2 regions of the Alteromonas sp. PRIM-21 genome follow, and region 2 is predicted to be linked to the other one. Evidence: predicted binding sites of a transcription regulator. Region 2 holds the regulator's gene; the other holds the start of a gene.

Region 1 (3,423 bases), on a different contig from region 2:
TAGCTGTCTTGGCGATCGGCCAGAGGCATTTAAACCTACCAGCTTTTCTTCTTTTGCATCCCACACAATGGCAAATAAGTCGCCGCCAATACCGCTACCTGTTGGCTCAACCAACCCCAACATGGCGTTCGCCGCAATGGCTGCGTCAACCGCGCTACCACCTTGTTTTAAAATATCCAACGCTACTTGCGTGGCTAATGGTTGGCTAGTGGCCGCCATGCCGTTCTTTGCAATAACTTCTGAGCGACTTGCGAAGGGTTGCCCCGTTATTCTGTCATAGCCCAAACAATTGATACTGAAAAAAGCCAATATCAAAGGTAGTAGTCGCACACTTACAGTCATAACTATCCTTTTACAAAAACGTTGCCGTTGATAAATCTAGCCTAAACCCTTTAAAACATAGTGTAGCGTTATTGTCACATTACGCCTAGGGCCTTTTCTTTAGTCTTATAGCAACTAAAAAGTACATGACTTTGAACGAAAAAAGCCCCGCAAGTGCGGGGCTTAAACGAAGTAATAAGGCATTATTATTGTTATTTCATTTGCCTAATCGAGACTCTCTTACGAGCGGCCGCTTGTAAAGTCTGGGTATGCTTCCAGACCACACTCGCTCATGTCTACGCCGTCGAACTCTTCTTCTTCGCTCACACGTACACCCATTACCGCTTTAATCACTAGCCATACCACTAGGCTTACTACGAATACCCATACAAAGATAGTCGCGGCGCCAATTAGCTGACCAGAGATGCTTGAACCGTCATTTGTGAAAGGTACAAGGATTAGACCTAGTAGACCAACCACACCGTGAACTGAAATTGCGCCCACTGGATCGTCAATCTTAAGTTTATCTAGTGCAACAATGCTAAGCACTACTAGGATACCGCCTAGGCCACCAAATAGAGTAGCTTGAAGAGGCGTTGGTGTAGATGGCTCGGCTGTGATTGCCACAAGACCAGCTAGCGCACCGTTAAGTACCATAGTTAGGTCAGCTTTACCGAATAGAATACGTGCAACGATAAGTGCAGCAATTGCACCACCTGCAGCTGCAGCATTCGTGTTCATAAATACGATTGCTACTGAGTTTGCACTTTCAACAGTTGCAGTAGCCAGTACTGAACCACCGTTAAAACCAAACCAACCCATCCAAAGGATGAATGTACCTAACGTTGCCAGCGGCAGGTTAGCACCAGGGATAGCATTTACTTTGCCGTCTGCAGTGTATTTACCTTTACGCGCACCAAGCACAAGCACGCCAGCAAGCGCCGCAGCCGCACCAGCCATGTGAACAATACCAGAGCCAGCAAAGTCAGAGAAACCTAAATCGCCAAGCGTATACATACCGAATACCGCTTCGCCGCCCCATGTCCAAGCACCTTCCATTGGATAGATGAAACCTGTCATAACAACTGCAAATGCTAGGAATGCCCAAAGCTTCATACGCTCGGCAACCGCACCAGATACGATAGACATTGCTGTAGCAACAAAAACGACTTGGAAGAAGAAGTCAGCAGAAGGTGCGTATGTTGCTGGATCTTCAGCTACACCTGTTGCGCCGTCACCCATGATACCGCTTAGGAATGGACCCCAGTCGCCACCGCCATACATAATTCCGTAGCCGCAAATCATGTACATGGTGCAAGCAATTGCAAATAGTGCCACGTTTTTAGTTAGAATTTCTGTGGTGTTTTTCGCTCGAACTAGACCAGCTTCAAGCATCGCAAAACCTGCAGCCATCCACATAACCAGTGCACCGCAGATTAGAAAATAAAAGGTATCTAGCGCATACCCAAGTTCAAAAGTGATTTCCATTATGGTTTTCTCCGCAAATATATCGTTGTGGCTTACAGCGCGTCGCTATCCGACTCACCAGTTCGAATACGAACGGCGTGTTCAAGGTCATAAACAAACACCTTGCCGTCTCCAATTTTGCCTGTTTTGGCAGCGCCAACGATGGCTTCTACCAGGCGCTCTACTTGATCATCCTGAACAGCAATTTCCAGTTTGACTTTAGGTAGAAAATCCACCTGATATTCCGCTCCGCGGTAAAGTTCAGTGTGTCCTTTTTGACGTCCAAAGCCCTTCACTTCGGTCACGGTCAGACCGTCGATACCGATTTCTGAAATGGCTTCACGAACATCATCTAGCTTGAACGGCTTGATGATCGCTGTGACTAGTTTCATGAGTTGCTCCCAGTTTGTTTTGGTTATTCTGTGATTTATGGTCGTGTTTCCAACTACGGGAAGATAAACCAAGAGCCATGCCACAAATGTTTCCATATAAAAATCATATATATAGCTACAAACAAGCGGTCCTTGCACAAAAATAATGCACATTAATGGTGCACAAGTTAAAAATTGCCCAACAATGAAGCGGCAAAAGAAATTACTGAGGTAAGGTGACTAAAAAGTGCGATGAAATTAGGATGGAACTATTCGATAGCGTGAATGGTCTGTTGTTTACTATGACAACTATCACTCCTACTTTCTTTGCGCCTGAACGCAGCATCGAACACCATGCCCTTGCTAAAAAAACGGCGTGGCGGCCGCTATTAATTTCAGGAGGTGTACACGTATTTGGGGTGATTTTGGTTGTCTTACTTTCTCAGTTGAGTATTGATGATCAAAAAGCACGTGTAAACATTTTGGAGCGAACATCCGAGATAAAAGCTCGCCTGTATTACCCTCCCATGCCACGACCTCAAGTGACAGAAGATAAGCAGGTTGAACGCCTTAATGAAACACGTAATAACGAGCTTAAGCCTGATGTGTTTAAGAGTCCGCAAGCGACTGATAGTAAACCCAAACCATCAGAAAAAGTAGAAGCCCACCAAGAGATAAACCCAGCGACTGAGGAACAGCTAGCACCGGTTGAAAGTAAGCCGGATAAAACGCCGCCATCCTCGAGTCTTTCCAATGATGTAAATCGACGGGCGGGTTCGTTAAACCTATCGGTTAAAGACGGGGCTGCACGCTATTTTGAAGAATATAACAACAACAAACTCGCTGAAGACGCTAAACAAGCAGCAAGAGAATTTCAAGAACAAAAAAACAGCCCTATATTAAGCGGGCCAAGCACACAGCAAATACAAGCAAAAGAAAATCGACGCCCTTCAAAGCGCGTAAACTGTAGCAGTACGACCAATAAAACCTTGGCTATATTGAGTGGAATTGCGGGTGGTAGCCTGGAATGCACCAAAATGGACGATCACAAACGTTTTATAGACGCCAGAGTGAAAAAATTACCCCAAGATGAAAATCGAAACTAGGGCGTGTTGATTATTGCTTTGCTTTTTTATAGTAGTCCGTAGCTAACGAGTGCTCCCCTTTAGCAAGGCGTATTACTTTCTCTTAAAAGTCTTTGGTGGTTGCCCGAAATACGTTTTAAAACGACGGCTGAATGCCGCAACGTCTTCATACCCCGTGG
Region 2 (3,423 bases):
TGCGACAGACTTACCAGACCCTGAACGACCACTGATTATGATCAGCTTCACCTAAACTCTCCCTTATATTCTGGTTTCATCGCATACGCGTTGTTGAATAAAGCGCCTATCTATAATGTATAGGCTCTTATGGCTTAACTTAATGCAGAAATAATCTCGTCGCTGGTTGTTGCGCGGCGTATTGTTTTAATTGTTTCTTTGTCACTGAGCTTACCGGCTACGGTAGCCAGTGTTTGAAGGTGTCCTTCGGTTTGCTCTTCGGGAACGAGTAGCGCAAAAAATATGTCTACGGGCTTTTCATCTAGGGCATCAAAGTTGATAGCTGGTGTGCTTGTAACAACAATTGCTATTACCTTCTCAAGGCCAGCCAGGCGACCGTGAGGCAGTGCTATGCCGTTGCCAATACCCGTGCTACCCATACGTTCTCGAGCCATTAAGCTATTTAAAACCGTTGCCTGGTCAATGTTATCATTTTGCTTGGCAGCGATATCAGCGATGATCTCAAGAATTCGCTTTTTACTATTACACTGAACCGCACACTCGGTGCGGTCCAGACTTACGATGGCTTGTATATCCATGCTTAATTAACTACTAATGTTTTTTCAGTTTTTCCTTATGCTTGATTACCTGCCGGTCGAGTTTATCAACCATGCTGTCAATCGCCGCATACATGTCGGTATTTTCTGAGGATGCGAATACTTCAGCGCCACTTAAATGAACAGTCGCTTCGGCTTTTTGATTTAATTTTTCAACGTTCAGGATGACATGCACATTAGAAATGTGATCAAAGTGACGTTCAAGTTTGCTGAACTTCGTATCGACATAATTACGCAAAGAGTCGGTGATTTCGACATGATGACCAGTAAGGTTGATTTGCATATTTCGTCTTCCTTATATATTTAAGCCCGGTTAGATAAGGCTTTTGCGTTGGTTCGACGGCGGGATCGATAACGATTCCCGGTATTTTGCTATTGTTCGCCGAGCGACTTTTATGCCTTGCTCGGCCAACAACGAAGCAATCTTGCTATCACTTAGGGGCTTGCTAGGATTTTCCGCAGCCACTAACTTCTTGATCAATGCACGAATCGCTGTAGATGAACATTCACCACCTGACTCAGTTGCTACGTGGCTTGAGAAGAAATACTTCAATTCGAAGATACCACGAGGCGTATGCATATACTTTTGCGTTGTCACACGGGAAATAGTCGATTCGTGCATATCTACCATTTCTGCGACATCATTTAGCACCATTGGTTTCATCATTTCCGGGCCGTGCTCAAAAAAGCCCATTTGCTGCTGCACAATACAATTTGCGACCTTCATTAAGGTATCGTTACGAGATTCAAGGCTCTTTATGAACCACTTGGCCTCTTGCATGTGTGAGCGGATGAATTGTGAATCGCTACTGTTCTTAGCACGGCGACTCATTGCTGCGTACTGTTGATTTACGCTTAATTTCGGCAGACTGTCGGGGTTTAGCTCAACCACCCAACGGCCATTTTTCTTGGTTACTGAGACATCAGGAATAACGTACTCAGGCTCTTTAGTAACTAAAGCACTACCTGGACGAGGATTCAAGGTTTGAAGTAAACGCATTGCTTCGCGCAGCTGATCTTCTTTTAATCGGCTCTTACGCATTAGGGTGCGGTAGTCTTTACTGCTCAGTAAATCTGAATATTCCTCAATAAGCTGCTTCGCTTCAGCAAGCCACGGTGTGTCTTCTGAAAACTGGCGCAATTGCACCATAAGACATTCTTGAGGGGTACGAGAACCTGAACCAATGGGGTCGAACATTTGAATGCGCTTAAGTACACATTCTATTTCGTCCATTTCGATAGGCTCTTCAAGATCATCATCGTTGACCGCTTCTAAGATATCGTCAAGAGTAACGGTCAAATAACCTGATTCGTCAATCGAATCGATGATTGCAGTAGCAATGGCGCGGTCAGTATCCGAAAAATGAGTGAGCCGCATTTGCCAAAGCAAGTGCTCTTGGATGTCTTCAGTGGTCTCACCTTGGAATATTTGTTCATCATCATTAGATGGACCAGGTGCAGGCGCAGAAGAAGCGGAATAATACTCATCCCAAGTGCTGTCGATAGGTAGCTCATCGGGAAGGTCATTCTTCTCCAGTGCATCTCCTGCTTCTAGCGTGTCGCTTGATGCAGAAGCTGTCGCTTCAGCAGCGCTATTGTCACTATCGACATTGTTCTTTTCTACTTGTGGCTCGTCGCTACCTTCTTCCACTTCTAAAAGCGGATTAGAGTCGAGCGCTTCTTGAATCTCTTGCTGAAGATCAAGCGTAGAAAGCTGCAGCAGCTTAATGGCCTGCTGCAGCTGAGGTGTCATTGTAAGTTGTTGGCTAAATTTTAGCTGTAAAGATGGTTTCATCTACGTCTTATTTAAATGCTCTAAATTAAATATACCAGAGCGAAACTGAAAAATGACAATTCGGTTACACTAACTATAGCCTGAATTGTTCGCCTAGGTATACGTCCCTTACTTTTTGATTACTTAAAACCTGTTCCGCAGTTCCTTGCGCAATAAGCTCGCCATGACTCACAATGTACGCTTTTTCGCAAACATCCAATGTTTCGCGTACGTTATGGTCCGTGATAAGGATACCAATACCCCTATCTCGCAGATGCTGTATTATCTTCTTTATATCATTAACTGATATTGGATCAACACCGGCAAATGGTTCGTCTAACAAAATAAATTGTGGTTTTGCTGCCAGAGCTCGAGCAATCTCTACGCGACGCCGTTCTCCCCCTGACAAACTCATCCCCGTACTATTACGTATATGGTTGATATTAAATTCATCAAGTAGGGCATCTGCTTCTTCTTCTTGCTGTTGTGAATTTAAATCTTTACGGGTCTGCAAAATGGCCATGATATTTTCATGTACCGTAAGCTTTCTAAATATTGATGCCTCTTGCGGGAGGTAGCCTATACCGCGGCGTGCGCGCTCATGCATTGGCTGGTGAGTAAGCTCATTATCATCAATTTCGATCTTGCCTTTGTCTAAGTTGACCAAGCCTACAATCATGTAAAAAGTAGTGGTCTTACCAGCGCCATTAGGGCCGAGAAGCCCAACAATTTGACCGGTAGACACTGAAAGGCTTACATCGCGAACAACCTGTCGCGATTTATACGATTTAGCAAGGTTTTTAGCGCTCAAAGTTGCCATTGCTATTCATTGTCCTCGTTGTCTTTCTTAGACGATGTTTTACGAATGGTGTCAGGGGTAAACACTGTGGTTACACGACCTTCACCATCTTCACCGGCGCCACCCGTTGCAAGCAATTGTTCAGTAATCATATCGAACGTAATCTTATCACCTTGCACTTTGCTGGTATCTTGCTGTAGCTCAGCATTACCCGCCAGAGAAATAGTGCGATTAATTACTTCATAGCGAATTTC

The links. Region 2 encodes sigma-54, which starts transcription at its own class of promoters, with help from an activator protein. Its sites were predicted from a motif close to GTTGGCACGNNNNTNGNNT; they were not measured.
Region 1: glnK (P-II family nitrogen regulator) is a predicted target of sigma-54. The motif match lies at 2,247-2,265, and genes of this name have one in related genera.

What each region holds. Positions count from the first base shown of each region.
Region 1 covers NZ_JADOEK010000010.1:40,591-44,013, reverse strand. Annotated here, with positions in the region: gene ggt (gamma-glutamyltransferase) at 1-342, opposite strand, end outside; gene IW644_RS14245 (ammonium transporter) at 562-1,809, opposite strand; gene glnK (P-II family nitrogen regulator) at 1,842-2,180, opposite strand; gene IW644_RS14235 (hypothetical protein) at 2,423-3,265, shown strand; gene IW644_RS14230 (AraC family transcriptional regulator) at 3,338-3,423, opposite strand, start outside.
Region 2 covers NZ_JADOEK010000004.1:237,811-241,233, forward strand. Annotated here, with positions in the region: gene rapZ (RNase adapter RapZ) at 1-51, opposite strand, end outside; gene ptsN (PTS IIA-like nitrogen regulatory protein PtsN) at 135-578, opposite strand; gene hpf (ribosome hibernation promoting factor) at 592-879, opposite strand; gene IW644_RS08825 (RNA polymerase factor sigma-54) at 910-2,391, opposite strand; gene lptB (LPS export ABC transporter ATP-binding protein) at 2,465-3,190, opposite strand; gene lptA (lipopolysaccharide transport periplasmic protein LptA) at 3,193-3,423, opposite strand, start outside.